3 regions of the Streptomyces roseirectus genome follow, and region 2 is predicted to be linked to each of the others. Evidence: riboswitches for the same ligand, from Rfam matches in the RefSeq annotation. Region 2 holds a riboswitch; each other region holds the start of a gene.

Region 1 (5,745 bases), 280 kb from region 2:
TCGGCCTCCCGGTACAGCTTGTCCACCTTCGCCTTCACCTGGGCCGCCGTCGGCGCCGGCTCGGCGTGTCCGGTCCCGTCGAAGGCCGTCGCGGTCGCCGCGCCCGCGAGGGCGAGGGTCGCCGCGGTGCGGGCGGTGTGCGCGACGGTCGCGCGCTGACGGGGCTTGCGGTGCGCTGCCACGTTGGACCTGCACGTCCTTTCCGTATGACCGCCCTGCGCGCCGGGGCCCGTCGGAGTGGGGAGAGCGGGACGGGGCGGGCGCGTCCGGCGGCGCCCCGCACAGGGGGAGCGCGGCGCCGCCGGACCTTCTCGGCGGTGGTGTCCGACTGCCGCCCCTGGCCTGGGCGGCGGTGGGGAGCCGGGCACCTGGGGCAGGACGCTAGGCCGCGACGTGACGTTTGGGTAACGCGATGTGCGGAAGTGACGTCAGAGAGTTTTCCGGTGACCGTATGTGCATACCGGTCCTGCCTTCGAGGGCGGGTCGGGTCGCCGTGTTGACCGAAGCGGGCGTTCCGGCCCGCCACGCGGGCGCGGGTGCTACGGGGGCGGCTGCCGGTACGCGCGCGGGCGCTGATTAGGCTCCGGACCCATGGACGTACTCATCCATTTCTTCGTCGGCCTGCACATCATCGGGATCGCCGCGCTGCTCGGCGGGTTCCTCACCCAGCTGAAGGCGATGGGGCAGGGCACCGCCCGCTTCGTTCCCGGCATGCTGCACGGTGCCGCGACGATGCTGGTCACCGGCGTGATCCTGGTCGGCCTCAACCAGGCCGACGACCAGCACGTCGACAACGTCAAGATCGGCGTCAAGCTGGCGCTGCTGGTCGTCATTCTCGGGCTGACGTATGTGAAAAGGGACGACGAGAAGGTCGAGAAACCCCTTTTCGGGCTCGTCGGTCTGCTGACCGTCGTCAACATCTTCATCGCGGTGCTCTGGACCTGATACCACCGACGCCCTCCTGGGGGAAAGGGCGCCTGGTGACACGTGTTCAGGCCGGGCGCACCACGCTGTGGATTTCCGAGGTGCCCGCGAAATGGATGGATTCCTCGCAGATGTACGCGCCGGGGCGCGGTGCGTGGATCATCCGGCCCTCGCCGATGTAGATGCCGACGTGGGTGATGGCGTCGTGGAAGAAGATCAGGTCACCGGGGCGGGCGTCCGGCAGGCGGATCGGGGTGCCCGCTGTGACCTGGCCGAACGTGGTGCGCGGCAGGGCGACACCGGCGGATTTCCAGGCGGTCTGGGTGAGCCCCGGGCCGTCGAAGGAGCCTGGGCCCGCAGCGCCGAGGACGACAGGTTTGCCGAGCTGTTCCCGGGCGAACGCGAGGGCCCTTTCCGCCTCGGCGGATATCGGGGCGGATTCCTTCGGCCGGTGCGTGGCTTTCGGTTGTCCGGCCGTGTGGAACGACAGGAGGGCCTGGGCTTTGCTCAGCTTTCCCTGGACGGCCGCTTTCGCGTACTTGAGGTCGCTCTCGGGGTCGGTCTCGAATTCGGTGCCGGAAGCAGAATCGAAGTCGGTGTCGAATTCGGGAGCGGCTTCCGGGATGACTTCGGGAACGATATCGGGAACGGCTTCGGGAAAGGCTTCGAGAATGCTCGACGTCATGCCCGGCGTGTAACTCGCCAGACGCTCAGGGACGTCCTCGTGCCCCCTCGGCGCGCCCGCGCGGGTCTGCGGGGCGGCGGTGAAGTCGTCGGCCGCGAAGTCGTGCGCGACGGACGGCGGGAACGCCGGAAGCGGTGGCAGGGCGGGCGGCGGCGGGAGCAGCGGCTCCTGGGCGCGGTAGCGGGCCGAGGCGTCCAGGAAGGTCTTCGCGCGCTTGGTCTCCTTCTCCTTGGCGGCGATGTCCTTCCTCGACCCCGTCTGGCTGTAGAAGGCGTCGAGTTTGCGCTCGACGTCCTCCAGGCTCGGTCTGCCGTCGTCCGTGGGCGGGGCGGCCTCGGCGGCGGGCTGGGAGAGCATCGCCATGGACGTGAGGGCGGCCGTGGCGAGAGCGGGGGTGCTGATGCCTGACGCGCGCATGCCCATCCAGCGGAGCTTGCGATGATGCGACGCCAAAGGAGGCGACTCCTTCCTTGTACCGCCTACCGGGTTAGCTGTCGGGTTCGGGCGGGGATGGTGCTGCGGAAGGTTGCCCTACGGCCTTCCCCGGCGGAGGTCGGCCGATTCACCCCAAGTCTCTCGGTGGGTCCCCGGCTCCGGCTGCCTCGCGCACGGGGGCGGGCCGGACTCGGCGGAGGCCGCGCGCCCGGCGACGTTCGCCGGTGGGGGACAGGCGGCCTTGACCAAAACGGTAGCCAACTCGTGTGGCTTCTGTGAAGGTTGGCGGGCGATATGCCCGATACGTTTTTGTGACCTCTGTCGAAGTCCCCGCAGGTCATCACGGGTTGTGATAGGGGCTATCCGGAAGGTGAGCGTGGAGATTGCCGGGGACCCGGTCCGGTTGTCAGTGGCGGCCTCTAGACTCGGAGAGCGATGAGCAGCCTCTTTGACGACAGCTTCCTGGCCGACCTCCAAGCCCCCCGCGGGCACGGCGAGGAACCCCCTCCGCCGCCGGAGGACGAGCAGACCCCGGAGGCGATTCCGGACGACCTGTTCGGCGGGAAGTTCGACCTGCCGCCGGAGCGGGACGCCCACTACCGCGACGGCGCGCCCCGCCCGGTGCTGGACCCTGCGGCGCTCGTCCACGGGCTGAACGACAACCAGAGCGCGGCGGTGGTCCACGCCGGCTCCCCCCTGCTCATCGTCGCCGGCGCCGGCTCCGGCAAGACCCGCGTCCTGACCCACCGCATCGCGTACCTGCTCGCCGCGCGGAACGTCCACCCGGGCCAGATCCTCGCGATCACCTTCACCAACAAGGCCGCCGGCGAGATGAAGGAGCGCGTCGAACAACTCGTCGGCCCGCGCGCGAACGCGATGTGGGTCATGACGTTCCACAGCGCGTGCGTGCGCATCCTGCGCCGCGAGTCCAAGAAGCTCGGCTTCACCTCGTCCTTCTCGATCTACGACGCCGCCGACTCCAAGCGCCTGATGGCCCTCGTCTGCCGCGACCTGGACCTCGACCCCAAGCGCTTCCCGCCCAAGTCCTTCAGCGCCAAGATCAGCAACCTCAAGAACGAGCTGATCGACGAGGAGGACTTCGCAGCCCGAGCGGCCGACGGATTCGAGAAGACCCTCGCCCAGGCGTACGCGCTCTACCAGTCGCGCCTGCGCGAGGCCAACGCCCTCGACTTCGACGACCTCATCATGACGACGGTCAACCTCCTGCGCGCCTTCCCGGACGTCGCCGAGCACTACCGCCGCCGCTTCCGCCACGTGATGGTCGACGAGTACCAGGACACCAACCACGCCCAGTACGCCCTCGTCCGGGAACTCGTCGGCGGCACTGGTCGTTCCGAGGACACACCGCCCGCCGAGCACGACCTCCCGCCCGCCGAACTCTGCGTCGTGGGCGACGCCGACCAGTCCATCTACGCCTTCCGGGGCGCGACGATCCGCAACATCCTCCAGTTCGAGGAGGACTACCCGAACGCGACGACGATCCTGCTGGAGCAGAACTACCGCTCCACGCAGACGATCCTCTCCGCGGCCAACGCGGTCATCGAGCGCAACGAGTCCCGCAGACCCAAGAACCTGTGGACCAACGCCGGCGCGGGCGCCCGCATCACCGGCTACGTCGCCGACACCGAGCACGACGAGGCCCAGTTCGTCGCCGACGAGATAGACCGCCTCACCGACGCGGGCGACGCCAAGGCGGGCGACGTCGCGGTCTTCTACCGCACCAACGCCCAGTCCCGTGTCTTCGAAGAGGTCTTCATCCGCGTCGGCCTGCCCTACAAGGTCGTCGGCGGCGTCCGCTTCTACGAGCGCAAGGAGGTCAGGGACGTCCTGGCCTACCTCCGCGTCCTCGCCAACCCCGAGGACTCGGTCCCCCTGCGCCGCATCCTCAACGTCCCCAAGCGGGGCATCGGCGAGCGCGCCGAGGCGATGATCGACGCCCTCTCGCAGCGCGAGAAGATCAGCTTCCCGCAGGCCCTCAGGCGCGTCGACGAGGCGTACGGCATGGCCGCCCGCTCCGCCAACGCCGTCAAGCGGTTCAACGAGCTGATGGACGACCTCCGGACGATCGTCGAGTCCGGCGCGGGCCCCGCCACCGTCCTCGAAGCCATACTCGAACGCACCGGCTACCTCGCCGAGTTGCAGAACTCCACCGACCCCCAGGACGAGACCCGCATCGAGAACCTTCAGGAACTCGCCTCCGTGGCCCTGGAGTTCGAGCAGGAGACCGGCGAGTCCGGCGAGGCGGAACAGCCGCGCGGCCTCGCCGACTTCCTGGAACGCGTCGCCCTGGTCGCCGACTCCGACCAGATCCCCGACGAGGACGAGGACGGCTCGGGCGTCATCACCCTGATGACCCTCCACACCGCCAAGGGCCTGGAGTTCCCCGTCGTCTTCCTCACCGGCATGGAGGACGGCGTCTTCCCGCACATGCGCGCCCTCGGCCAGGTCAAGGAACTGGAGGAGGAACGCCGCCTCGCCTACGTCGGCATCACCCGCGCCCGCGAACGCCTCTACCTCACCCGCTCCACCCTGCGCAGCGCCTGGGGCCAGCCCTCGTACAACCCGCCCTCCCGATTCCTGGAGGAGATCCCGGGGACCCATGTCGACTGGAAGCGCACGGGCGCGCCCGCCGCGCCGCCGCCGAGCGTGACGTCCTCGTTCTCGACGTCCCGGTCCTCCGCGAAGGGCGCCTCCGGGTTCGCCACGCGGCGGGGCGCGCAGGAGAAGCCGGCGATCGCGCTGGCCGTCGGGGACCGGGTGACGCACGACCAGTTCGGGCTCGGCACCGTCGTCGCCGTGGGCGGCGCGGGGGCCAAGGCCGAGGCGACGATCGACTTCGGCGAGGGGAAGCCGAAGCGGCTGCTGCTGCGGTACGCGCCGGTCGAGAAGCTCTGAGCCGAGCGGGCTCCGACGAGAACGGGCCCCTGTTTCTCGACAGGGGCCCGCTCTGCGGAAATCGACGCCGGGGAAGTCGACGCCAGGAGTTGACGCCGTCTACGTCGGGTCGAGGCCGTGGCTGCGCAGCCATGCCAGAGGGTCGATCGACGAACCGCCGTTGGGCCGGACCTCCGCGTGCAGGTGCGGCCCCGTGGAGTTGCCGGAGTTGCCGGAGTACGCGATCGGATCGCCGGCCTTGACCTTCGTGCCCGAGGCGACGCGGTAGCTGGAGAGGTGGCAGTACCAGGTCTCCGTGCCGTCCTTCGCCGTCACGATCATCATGTTGCCGTACGCGCTGTTCCACTGCGTGCGGACGACGCCGTCGGTCATGGCCATCACGGTGGTGCCGTAGGCGACGGGGAAGTCGATGCCCGTGTGCATGGACATCCAGTTGACGCCGGACTGGCCGTAGTAGGCGCTCAGACCGTGCTGCGCCACCGGGAGGGCGTACTTGGGGCGCAGCCGCTCCAGCCGGGCCGCCTCCGCGGCGGCCTTCTTCTTCTCGGCCTCCTGCTGCGCCTTGAGGTCGATGCGCTCCTGCGTACGGCTCGCGCGGTCGGCGAAGGCGTCGGCCTCCGCGCTCAGGCTCGCGAGCTGGCTGTCCAGCTTGTTGTTCGCGGTGGACGGCTTGACCGACTTCGTCTCCGCCGCGGAGGCGGTGGTCTCCTGGCCGTCGTCGCTGAACGTGCCGACCGAGGCCGCGGCGATGCCGGCGACGCTCATCACGCACGCCGACGGGACGG
Region 2 (5,745 bases):
GGCGAGGAACCGCCGTATCTCGGCCTCCACGCGGGTTGTACGGGTCGTACGGGACATGAACCCCCCTGATGCCATGAACCCCTCCGGCGCCACGCTCGCGACGCCGCCTGCGCCTGCCGGACTCCCGTGCCGGACTCCCGTGCCGGACGGCATTGGCGGATGCCCACGCGGGACACCCACGCCGAGCCCGCGCGCCGAGCCCACGTGTCGAGCCCTCGCGCCGGATGTCCCGGTCGGCTCCCGTGGCCAGCCGCCAGCCGCCAGCCGCCAGCCGCCAGCCGCCAGCCGCCAGCCCCCGGCCCCCGCTCCCGGGCTCCCCGGCAACCCCCTTCGCGCCCCCGACGTTCACGCCCCCGACGTCCCCCGCAGCCGCCCGGCGCTCCTCAGCGCGCGCGCGGCGGCGTTCGCGAGCCGGGGGCGCCCGCGCACGAAGTGGTGCGCCCGGCGCGCGGGCTCCCGGCTCAGCCAGTAGAGCGCCGCCCCCGCGCCCGCACGCGTCCACGCACCCTCGTACACGGGGATCTCGCCCGTCCGCAGCGCGTCCTTGTACTCGGCGGCCCCGCGCCCCAGGTCGAGCGTGCCGATCCCCTCGGCCGCCGCTGCCTCGGCCATCCGCAGGTGCAGCACGAGCCCCGGCGAGAACTTCGCGAACTCCGTGTCGTACGAGGGGAACCAGCAGGCCAGGACGGTCGACGAACGCAGCCCGAAGTGCGCGGCGACGGGCCGCTCACCGGCGTACAGGACGGAGAGCGTGCCGGCGCACTCCGGGGCGCGCGTGCGCGCGAGGAGCCCGACCAGGCGGGTGATCCACTCCTGGGCGAACCGGTCGCGGCGGCCGGTGCGGCGGTACTGCGCGGACTTCCACGCCATGAGCGTGCGCAGCGCCGCCGGGTCCCGCTCGTCGAACACGAACCTCAACTCGCCCGCCTGGCGGCCGAGTCGGCGCTCCTTGGCGAGCGTCGTGCGCAGGAACTTCGGCGACTGGCCGCGCAGCACGGCCTCGTAGGTGTCGTAGCCCTTCTCGACGTCGATGACGTACGCCGCGTACTCGGCGGCGGCGTGCGGGACGAACAGGCCCTGGTCCGCCTCCAGGTTGTCGAAGGCGAAGCTCGACAGGCCGCACGCGCGCGCCAACTCGGCGGCGTCCAGGCCGAGTCCGGGCGCCAGGACCGCGCCCTGGGCGTCCGACACGCCGTACGCGAGGGCCTGGCCCATGCCGAGCGGACCGCGCTCGTGGGGGAGGAACCCGACGGGTTCACGCCCCTCGTACACCACCGCGACCCGGGTACGCGCCCTCACGCGCCCCACCGCGTCGGCGAACTCCGGTTCCATGAACGGATTGCGAGGCGCCCGCGACGCGGCGCGCAGCGCCCGCCACCGCTCCCGGTCCCCCTCGCCCAACTCCTGCGCGCGCAGCACACGAATGCGCCCACTGTTCACCTGACCCCCCGATCAAGTCCCCCCTGGACATTTGGACGGTACCTCTCCAGACCGCCCCAGCGGTAGATAGCACCGCATGCTGTTGCCAACCGGTGCAGTCTTCGCGGAACTGTGGGGATTTCGACGGCGATTCGATGACGAACCCCAGGTTTCAGGCAGCGACCGACCGCCTACGCGCGGGCGCCACGATCCGCCCCTCGCTCCCACGCGCGGGCACCCGATCACCCCTCCACCGCGCGTGTGCGCCGACCCCACTTCCCCGCCGCCCCGCGCACCCCCTCCGTCCCTGCCGGGCGACCGGTTTCCGGCCTCCTCGCGCGCGGGCGCCGACGAGTCCCGCCCCGGACGGCCGACGAGGCCACGGGCGGGACATCAGCGCGTGCCGGGGCGAGCCGGTCCGTTGAGCCTCCCGGGGCCGGTGCGGTCCGTATTCTCTGATCATGGCCGCACCCACCACCCCCGCTTCCGGCACGCGCGCGTACGCCCTCGTCGCCACCGACCTGGACGGCACGCTGCTCCGCGCCGACGACACCTTCTCCGACCGCTCGCTGAACGCCCTCCAGCGGGTCGTGGAGGCCGGCGCGCGGCACCTGGTGGTGACCGGCCGCCCGGCCCCCCGGGTGCGGCCCCTGCTGGAGATCCTGCGGGGCAGAGGGCTCGCGGTGTGCGGCCAGGGCGCCCAGGTGTACGACGCCGGCGCCGACCGCCTCCTGTGGTCCGTCACGCTGGACCGTGAACTCGCCGAGACCGCGCTCGGCAAGATCGAGGCGGAGGTCGGCCAGGTGTACGCCGCCGTCGACCAGGACGGCGTCGACGGGCTGACGCTGATCGAGCCGGGCTACCTGATGCCGCACCCGACGCTCCCGGCGCTGCGCGTGGGACGCCGCGAGGACCTGTGGTGCGAGCCGATCAGCAAGGTGCTGCTGCGTCACCCCGCGCTCTCGGACGACGAGTTGGCGGCCACCGCGCGCGCGGCGGTCGGTTCGCTCGCCACCGTCACGATGTCGGGGCCCGGCACGGTCGAGCTCCAGCCCAGCGGCGTCACCAAGGCCACCGGCCTCGCCCTCGCCGCCGAACGCCTCGGGATCGACCCGCAGGACACGGTCGCCTTCGGTGACATGCCGAACGACATCCCGATGTTCGAGTGGTCCGCCCACGGCGTCGCGATGGCCAACGCCCACCCCGAGCTGAAGGCCGTGGCGGACGAGGTCACGTCGTCGAACGAGGACGACGGAGTGGCGATCGTCCTTGAACGGATGTTTCCGTGACGCACGCCCCTGGGGAGCGCGCTTTCGAAACGTGCTCCCTAGAGACACGTGTCCGGTAGGAGCCCCGATCCGAAACCGGGGCTCCTGGAGGGAGGTTCGCTCAGTACGCGCCGTACACGTTGTCGATCGACCCGTACACCGCCGCCGCGTAGTTGCACGCGGCGGTGATGTTCGCGACCGGGTCGTACGGGTCGTACGCCGTCCCGGCGACGTGGTACGCCTGGAAGGTCGGGTCGATCACCTGGAGCAGGCCCTTGGAGGGCGTGCCTGCGGCGGCGTTGGAGTCCCAGTTGTTGATGGCGTAGGGGTTGCCGGACGACTCGCGGATGATGTTGCGGTAGATGCCGTCGTAGCTGCCCGGGATGCCCTTCTGGGCCATGATCGCGAGGGATTCGCGGATCCAGCCGTCCAGGTTGTCCGGGTACCCGGCGACCGTGGACGACGAGGGGCTTCCGGTGGCCGCGGAGGCGCTGGTCGCGCCGACGACAGGGAGGGCCAGCAGGGCCGTGCCGGTGGCGGCGACGGCGAGGGCCCGGACGAGACGCTTCTTGCGGATTGCAGGCATGGCGATGTTCCTCTCCGGCGCCTGCGAGGTGAGCTGTCGGGTTCGGGCGGGGAGGTGCCCGGCCGGACCGCCGGGGACGGCGGTACGGCTTCACCCCTAGCCGTCCGGAGACGTGTCCGGACGGCGTACTACCTGGGTCCCCCGCTCCTGCCGTGCGCGAGTGGGTCGTCGATGGGGAGATGACGGGCGGCGGCAGGATTGGGCGTCCGCCCGACCCGGCGGAACGTATGCGAGAGCACATGTCCGGAACAAGTGTCGGATTCACATCTCGTCCCCATTGACCTTGCTCTGAGCGCTATGGGCCGCTTGATCCTTTGCGATCGTCAAGTGTCAACTGGTCAACGTGGACACGGGGAAACGGGGTACTCGACGGAGTCGGGCGAGAGAGGCGCCCGTGACTCAACTCACGAAATGGCAATAGCGACAAATGGGCACAAGTTATTCATGTCGGAAAATGCCATGCAGTATCGGCTGATCAGCTACATACCAGGCGTGATCCGATAGCGCCCGTGCTGTAACCGTGGGGGCTATCGGTGATCGAAACGTGACCGGATACGCTGACTTGAGTGATGTCAGCGACCTATCGACAAACCGTGTAATCGCCAACAGTCGCCCGTGGGCAACAGCAGACAGGAGATCCCTCGTGACCGTCGTCGGGCCGTTCGGGCTGAGCGTGCGGGACCAGGCACTGGAAGCCGATGTCCAGGCCGGATTGACGGCCGTCGAGGAGGGCCTGCTCGAAGCCACCAAGAGCGAGGTCCCCTTCATCACGGAGGCCGCGCAGCACCTCGTGCGCGCGGGGGGCAAACGTTTCCGGCCACTTCTGGTGATGCTCGCCGCACAGTTCGGCGACCCCTACGCGCCCGGTGTCGTGCCGTCGGCCGTCGGCGTCGAGCTGACCCACCTCGCCACGCTGTACCACGACGACGTCATGGACGAGGCGGAGGTGCGGCGCGGCGTGGAGAGCGCCAACGTCCGCTGGGGCAACTCCGTCGCCGTCCTCACGGGCGACTTCCTCTTCGCGCGCGCGTCCCAGATCCTCGCCGACCTCGGCCCCGAGGTCGTCCGCATCCAGGCCGAGGCGTTCGAACGGCTCGTCACCGGGCAGATCCTGGAGACCGCGGGGCCGACCGACGGCCGCGACCCGGTCGACCACTACCTCGACGTCCTGGGCGGCAAGACCGGCTCCCTCGTCGCCGTCTCCTGCCGCTTCGGCGCGATGACCTCGGGCGCCGACGAGACGGTGGTCGACGTCCTCACGCAGTACGGCGAGCGCCTGGGCGTCGCCTTCCAGCTCGCCGACGACGTCCTGGACATCGCCTCCGACTCCCACGAGTCCGGCAAGACCCCCGGCACGGACCTGCGCGAGGGCATCTCGACCCTCCCCGTCCTGCGCCTGCGCGAGCGCGCCGCCCGCCTCGGCCTCGCCGAGGACATCGCCCTGTGCGAACTCCTCGACTCCGACCTCACCGACGACGCCCGCCACGCCGAGGCCCTGGCCGCCCTGCGCGCCCACCCCGCCCTCGAACAGGCCCGCCGCGACACGGTCCGCTACGCCGAGGAGGCCCGCTCCGCCCTGGCGCCCCTCCCCGACTGCGACGCGAAGCTGGCACTGGTGGAGATGTGCGACGCGGTGGTGCACCGGGCGGGGTAGCCGCGATCTCCCCCTCCTCGGCCTCAGGTATGACGCCGCCACCCCTGAGAGGACTACGGGACGGCGGCGTGGAGTGTCATACCGCAGGAGTACACGGAGTTGACTCTGCGGGGTGACGCCGCTGACGGGTCCGGTTTGGTCTGATGGATGCACGGACCCAGAACCAGGACTCACCGATCCGGGTGAGAATGGCGGTCAGGGGTGGGGCGAGGACGCTGCCCACCGGCCGCCGCCGACGACGGAGGTAAGGCACACATGGCACCGAACGCATCCGACGACAACCAGGCTTTGATCACCGAGGCCGACGCGGACGAGGCGAGGGCCCGCCGCCGCAGGACGGCCGCGCGGTACGTCGTTCCGGCAGCGGTCGTGGGCGTGGCCGCCGCCACCATAGGTCTGGTTCCCGCCATCGCCGACTCCGGCGACCCGGACCTCCCGGAGATCACCGCCCAGCAGCTCCTGGACAAGGTCGCCGCCTCGGACGTCGAACAGCTCTCCGGCACGGTGAAGATCACCACCGACCTCGGCCTGCCCGACCTCGGCGGCCTGGCCGACGGCTTCCTCTCCGACGCGGCCGGCGGCTCGGACGCCTCCGCCGCCGACCCCACGGCCAAGATGACGGAACTCGTCTCGGGCACGCACACGGTCCGCGTCGCGACCGACGGCCCCGAGAAGCAGAAGATCTCCCTGCTGGAGAACGCGGCGGAGTACAGCCTCATCCACAACGGCAAGGACGTCTGGGGCTACGACAGCGGGTCGAACGAGGTCTACCACTCGACGCTCTCCGAGCGGGCCCGCAAGGAGTCGCAGGCCCCGGC
Region 3 (5,745 bases), 1.7 Mb from region 2:
GTCCCAGACGTTCGCGTACCAGGGCCGGTCGGCGGCGCCGGCGTCCGCGCGGGCCTGCTTGGCGGCGTCCGGGTCGACGACGACGAAGCCGGTCTCGCCGGGCAGGACGTAGTGCAGACGGAGGCGGATCTGCTGCTCGGCGTAGGCGTCGTCCTGCCAGCGGGCCTTCTGGTCGCGCAGTTGCTCGACCTTCTGGCGGGCCTGTTCCTGCTCGCGTTCGAGGTCGGCGATCTCGGCGCGCTGCGAGACGTACTGCCGCATCGGGTAGGCGAGGGCGACGACGAGGGTGCACAGGACGAGGGCGAGGAGGGCCGCGCGGCCGGTGAGGCGGGAGCGGCGCTGCTGGCGTTTCGTCTGGGAGCGGTAGACGCGGGCGGCGGTCTGCTCGCCGAGGATGCGGAGTCTGGTCGCGGTGGAGAACCGGTCCCTGTCCTTCACGGCCATGCGTCCCGCCTCCCGTTCATACGTGCGTACGTCCCCGCACACGGTACGGGACCGGGTACGGGGACGTACGGACGACGCCTCTTAAGGGACGCCCCTTAGGGGGTTCAGCCCCCTAGGGTCAGCCCTTGCTGTGCTTAATGGTTCGCAGAGCGAAACCGCGGGAACGCGGAGCGGCCGGCGTAGACCGCCGCGTCGTCCAGGATCTCCTCGATGCGCAGGAGCTGGTTGTACTTGGCGACGCGCTCGGAGCGGGCCGGGGCGCCGGTCTTGATCTGGCCGCAGTTGGTGGCGACGGCGAGGTCGGCGATGGTGACGTCCTCGGTCTCGCCGGAGCGGTGGGACATCATGCACTTGAAGCCGTTGCGCTGGGCCAGCTCGACGGCGTCCAGCGTCTCGGTCAGCGAGCCGATCTGGTTCACCTTCACGAGCAGGGCGTTGGCCGTGCCCTCCTCGATGCCACGGGCCAGGCGCTCGGGGTTGGTGACGAAGAGGTCGTCGCCGACGATCTGGACCTTGTCGCCCAGCTTGTCGGTGAGGACCTTCCAGCCGGCCCAGTCGTCCTCGAACAGCGGGTCCTCGATGGAGACCAGCGGGTAGGAGGCGACCAGGTCCTCGTAGTACTCGGTCATCTCGGCGGCCGAGCGGGACTTGCCCTCGAACTCGTACGCGCCGTCCTTGTAGAACTCGGACGCGGCGACGTCGAGCGCGAGCGCGATCTGCTCGCCGGGGACGTACCCGGCCTGCTTGATGGCCTCGAGGATGAGGTCGAGCGCGGCACGGTTGGAGTCGAGGTTCGGCGCGAAGCCGCCCTCGTCGCCGAGACCGGTGGACAGGCCCTTGGTCTTCAGGACCTTCTTGAGGGTGTGGTAGACCTCGGTGCCCCAGCGCAGGGCCTCGGAGAAGGACTCGGCGCCGATCGGCGCGATCATGAACTCCTGGATGTCCACGTTGGAGTCGGCGTGCGAGCCGCCGTTCAGGATGTTCATCATCGGCACCGGCAGGAGGTGCGCGTTCGGGCCGCCGAGGTAGCGGAAGAGCGGCAGGTCGGACGCCTCGGAGGCGGCGTGCGCGACGGCCAGGGAGACGCCGAGGATGGCGTTCGCGCCGAGCGAGCCCTTGTTGTCGGTGGCGTCCAGGTCGAACATCGCCTGGTCGATCAGCCGCTGCTCGGTCGCGTCGTAGCCGACCAGCTCCGGGCCGATCTGCTCGATGACGGCGAGGACGGCCTTCTCGACGCCCTTGCCCTGGTAGCGGTTCGGGTCACCGTCGCGCAGCTCGATGGCCTCGAAGGCACCGGTGGAGGCGCCGGACGGGACGGCGGCACGACCGGTGCTGCCGTCGTCGAGGCCGACCTCGACCTCGACCGTGGGGTTGCCTCGGGAGTCCAGGATTTCCCGGGCTACGACGACGTCGATGGACGGCACGAGCATCTCCTTCTTGGATGTGACGCTGGTTGTGCGGGGCCGCTGGGGCCTTGCGACTAGAGCCTAACCGGCCCGGGGGCTTCGGCCAGCCGACCGACCGCCCCATGGGACAGAACCGACCGTACCCATTGTTCCAAGACGGAACAAAGAGGGGGTGGCGAGAAGGCGAACAGCGGGCGCGGCGCTGGGCACGAAAAAACCTGCCCCGGTGCGTAACGGGGGAGCACGCACCGGGGCAGGCGACAGGGGGCCCGCTTACTTCAGGTGAAGCTGCTGGCCGGGGTAGATCAGGTTCGCGTCCTGGATGATGTCCTTGTTCAGCTGGAACAGCTTCTGCCAGCCGCCCGCGACCTTGTGCTTCGCCGCGATGGAGCTGAGGGTGTCACCCTTGACGACCTTGTACTCGCCGTCGCCCTTCTTGACCTTCTTGCCGGTCGGCGTGGTGACGGTCTTGGAGGACGTCGACTTCGGGGCGCTCTGCTTGGGCGCGGCCTGACGCTCGGTGGAGCGGGAGGAGCTGGGCGTCTCCGTCCGGCTGCTCGAACCGCTGGACGAGGACGAACCGCCACCGCTGTAGCTCGCGCCCGACAGACCCACGCCACAGCTCGGCCAGGCACCCTTGCCCTGCGAGGCGAGGACCTTCTCGGCCACCGCTATCTGCTGCGACTTGCTGGCCCGGTCGGCGCTCGACGCGTACGCCGTGCCGCCGTACGCGGCCCAGGTCGACGGCGAGAACTGGAGCCCGCCGTAGTACCCGTTGCCGGTGTTGATGGACCAGTTGCCGCCGGACTCGCACTGCGCGACGGCGTCCCACTCGGAGGCGGTCGCGGCGGAGGCGTTGCCGGCCGCCATCAGCGGGGCGGCGACGGCGACACCGGTGACACCGGCGAGCGCGACGGCACGAGTGGCCTTGGACGGACGACGGTGCTTGCCCTTGCCGGAAAACAGCATGCTTCGATCCCCTCACCGACGCCTGCGAGGTGAGCTGTCGGGTTAGGGCCGGTTGAGTTGCCCTGCCGCACCTGATGTGCGACTTCACCCCAAGCCGGTTCCGGTGGCCCCAACCACCGTCCCCAGCACTTACCTTGGGTCCCCCGCTCCTGCCTACGGCGCTTGACGCGACGACTGTTCCCGGACGGCCGCTGGCAGGATTCGGCGTTGCGGCAGCCGGGGCTCGGGTTGCCGAGCGGCCTCGACCGTAGACATGCCCCGAGCCGATTTTCAAAGACGATCAGGGCTTCTGAGACTCATCCCACACTTTCGCCAAAACGGACATTCAGCGCGAAGCCGGGCGCTGAACTGCCGTGTTTCCGCCCGCTTTTACGCCTTTGCCGCCCGCCGCCTCAGTTCCCGAGAGACAGCGTCTGACCGGGGACGATGTCGCTCGGGTCGACCCCGATGACCCCCTTGTTCGCGGCGTAGAGGGCGCGCCATCCGCCGTCAAGCGCAAGGGAGTCGGCGATGGAGGTGAGCGTGTCCCCGACCCGGACGGTGTACGTCGTCGGCTCGTCCCCGCTCGCCCCGCGGTGCTTTCCGGTCCCGATCGAGAGCGGAGACGCCCCCGAGACCGCCTCATCGGACGCGCCGGCCCCGGTGTCCACGAGGCTCCAAGAACCGGCGCTCTGCACGGGGTTGTCCTCGGTCGCCGGAGCTGTGGGTGCGCTGTCCGGTACCTGTGGAGCGTTCGGCGCGGCATTCCCGGACGTGTCGGACTTGTCGCCCCCCGCGGAGTCCCCCGGCACCTCCCCGGTCGGCCGTCCGGACGACGCGTCGGGGTCGACGGGCGCGGGAGAGGGGGACGGGGACGTCGACGGCGTGGGCGTCGCCGGGGTCTTCGGCGCCGCGGGGTCGGTCGTCCCGGACTGCCCCGAACTCCCCGTCGCGCCGGACCCCTTGGACGAGTCCGACGTACCGGACGAGCCGGACGAGCCGGAGGTACCGGACGAGTCGGGCGTGCTGGGTGACGGCGTGGGCGTGGGGGTGTCCAGCGCGACCGAGCCGTTCTCCTTCGTCAGGCCGGTCGTGAGGGCGCAGACGGGCCAGGCGCCGGGGCCCTGGTCGGCGAGGACCTTCTGGGCGATCGTCATCTGCTCGGCGCGGCTCGCGAGGTCGGGGCGCTCGGCGTACTGGAGGCCGCCGTACTTCTGCCAGTCGTCCAGCGTGAGGTGCAGGCCGCCGAACTTGCCCGACCCGGTGTTCTCGCTCCAGTCGCCGTCCGTCTCGCAGCCCGCGACCTTGTCCCAGACGGCCGATCCGTCGGCGGCGCTCGCCCCGCTCGCGCCGAGCAGCGGGATCGCGATCGCGGTGCCGGTCACTCCTGCGGCGACGAGGAGAGCCGGGGCCTGACGAGGGCGACGGTGACGGCCGTTCCCGGAGAGCATGCGGGCGCCTTTCTCACGACGGTGGGGGCGGGAGTGGCGTGGGGGCCGCTCCGGCTTGTGAACGTATCGGCATACGATCGCTTGTCACAAGTTCATGCCGCGCGGATCACGTGAAGATCACAGAGTTGAGGGCGTGTCATGTTTGCCGGGACGGCCGGTCCGACGGCCGGTCTGACAGCCGCTCTGACGGCCCGTCGGGCGTGCGGGGCGTGAAGGTCACCGGCAACGTCCGCAGCCCGCGCATGATGAGGCCGCCGCGCCATCTCAACTCGTCCACGGGCACGCCCAGTTGAAGGTCCGGCAGGCGGGTGAGCAGGGTCGCGAGCGCCGTCTGGCCCTCCAGGCGGGCCAGCGGGGCGCCCAGGCAGTAGTGGATGCCGTGGCCGTAGCCGAGGTGCTGGTTGTCGCGCCGTCCGAGGTCGAGGGTGTCGGGGTGCTCGAAGCGGGCGGGGTCGCGGTCGGCGGCGGCGAGGACGACGAGGACCGGGTCGCCGGGGGCGATGTCCTGGCCGCCGAGGGTGAGCGGGCCGGTCGCGAACCGCCAGGTCGCCAGCTCCACCGGGCCGTCGTAGCGCAGCAGTTCCTCGACGCCGGTCTCCAGGAGGCCGCGCTCGCCCGCCGCCAGGGACTTCTGGAGGCGGTCACGCTGGTCGGGGTGGGTCAGGAGGGCGAGGGTGCCGTTGCCGATGAGGTTGACGGTCGTCTCGAAACCGGCGAACAGGAGGATGAACGCCATCGCCGCGGCCTCGTTCTCCGTCAGGTGCTCGCCGTGGTCCGAGGCGCGGATCAGGCCGGAGATGAGGTCGTCGCCGAGGTCGCCGCGCTTGCGGTGGATCAGGTCGAGGAGGTAGGCGCGCATCTTCTTGACGGAGCGGGCGACGCCTCCCCTCGGGCCGCCGCCGTGTCGGATCATCATGCCGGCCCAGTCGCGGAAGTCGTCCTGGTCCTCGCGGGGGACGCCGAGGAGGTCGCAGATGGCGTGGATGGGGAGGGGGAAGGCGAAGTCGTGGATGAGGTCGGCCTCGCCGGTCGCCGCGAACCTGTCGATCAGGTCGTTCGTCAACCCCTGGACGCGGGGGGCGAATTCGGCGACGCGGCGCGGGGTGAACGCCTTGCTGACCAGGCGGCGCAGGCGGGTGTGGTCCGGCGGGTCGATGTTCAGCAGGTGCGTCATCAGCTCCGCCTTGCGCTCGCCGGGGATGCCGGTCCTGCCCCGCGCGTGCTCCGGTCCGTCGTGGTGCGCCGGGTTCTTCGAGAGGCGGGCGTCCGCGAGGGCCTGCTTGGCGTCCGTGTAGCGGGTGACCAGCCATGCCTCGACGCCGCTCGGGAGGGTGGTGCGGTGCACGGGGGCGTGCTCGCGCAGCCAGGCGTACGCCGGGTAGGGGTCGGTGGCGAACTCCCAGGTGAAGAGGGTGGGGGCGGGGGTGGTGTCGCTGCTGGTCACTCCTCGACGGTATCCCGGTCGCCACGCAGGGTCTCGGCACGGGCGCGGGCGA

The links. A riboswitch is a leader RNA that binds a small molecule or an ion and turns the genes downstream of it on or off. The one in region 2 is predicted to bind cyclic di-AMP.
Region 1: it holds a riboswitch for cyclic di-AMP, as region 2 does, so the genes downstream of both, IAG44_RS15425 (C40 family peptidase) here and IAG44_RS16485 (transglycosylase SLT domain-containing protein) in region 2, are expected to answer to the same signal.
Region 3: it holds a riboswitch for cyclic di-AMP, as region 2 does, so the genes downstream of both, IAG44_RS24500 (LysM peptidoglycan-binding domain-containing protein) here and IAG44_RS16485 (transglycosylase SLT domain-containing protein) in region 2, are expected to answer to the same signal.

The regions. Positions count from the first base shown of each region.
Region 1 is NZ_CP060828.1:3,714,584-3,720,328, reverse strand. Features, by position in the region: gene IAG44_RS15435 (C40 family peptidase) at 1-182, opposite strand, end outside; gene IAG44_RS15430 (hypothetical protein) at 592-945, shown strand; gene IAG44_RS15425 (C40 family peptidase) at 992-2,062, opposite strand; cyclic di-AMP (ydaO/yuaA leader) riboswitch at 2,071-2,218, opposite strand; gene pcrA (DNA helicase PcrA) at 2,480-4,960, shown strand; gene IAG44_RS15415 (M23 family metallopeptidase) at 5,060-5,745, opposite strand, start outside.
Region 2 is NZ_CP060828.1:3,992,375-3,998,119, reverse strand. Features, by position in the region: gene IAG44_RS16500 (glycosyltransferase family 2 protein) at 1-57, opposite strand, end outside; gene IAG44_RS16495 (GNAT family N-acetyltransferase) at 346-1,440, opposite strand; gene IAG44_RS16490 (HAD family hydrolase) at 1,881-2,708, shown strand; gene IAG44_RS16485 (transglycosylase SLT domain-containing protein) at 2,809-3,273, opposite strand; cyclic di-AMP (ydaO/yuaA leader) riboswitch at 3,277-3,454, opposite strand; gene IAG44_RS16480 (polyprenyl synthetase family protein) at 3,917-4,927, shown strand; gene IAG44_RS16475 (LolA family protein) at 5,183-5,745, shown strand, end outside.
Region 3 is NZ_CP060828.1:5,740,979-5,746,723, reverse strand. Features, by position in the region: gene IAG44_RS24510 (FtsB family cell division protein) at 1-444, opposite strand, end outside; gene eno (phosphopyruvate hydratase) at 579-1,874, opposite strand; gene IAG44_RS24500 (LysM peptidoglycan-binding domain-containing protein) at 2,124-2,819, opposite strand; cyclic di-AMP (ydaO/yuaA leader) riboswitch at 2,824-2,990, opposite strand; gene IAG44_RS24495 (LysM peptidoglycan-binding domain-containing protein) at 3,212-4,249, opposite strand; gene IAG44_RS24490 (cytochrome P450 family protein) at 4,386-5,693, opposite strand; gene IAG44_RS44330 (hypothetical protein) at 5,690-5,745, opposite strand, start outside.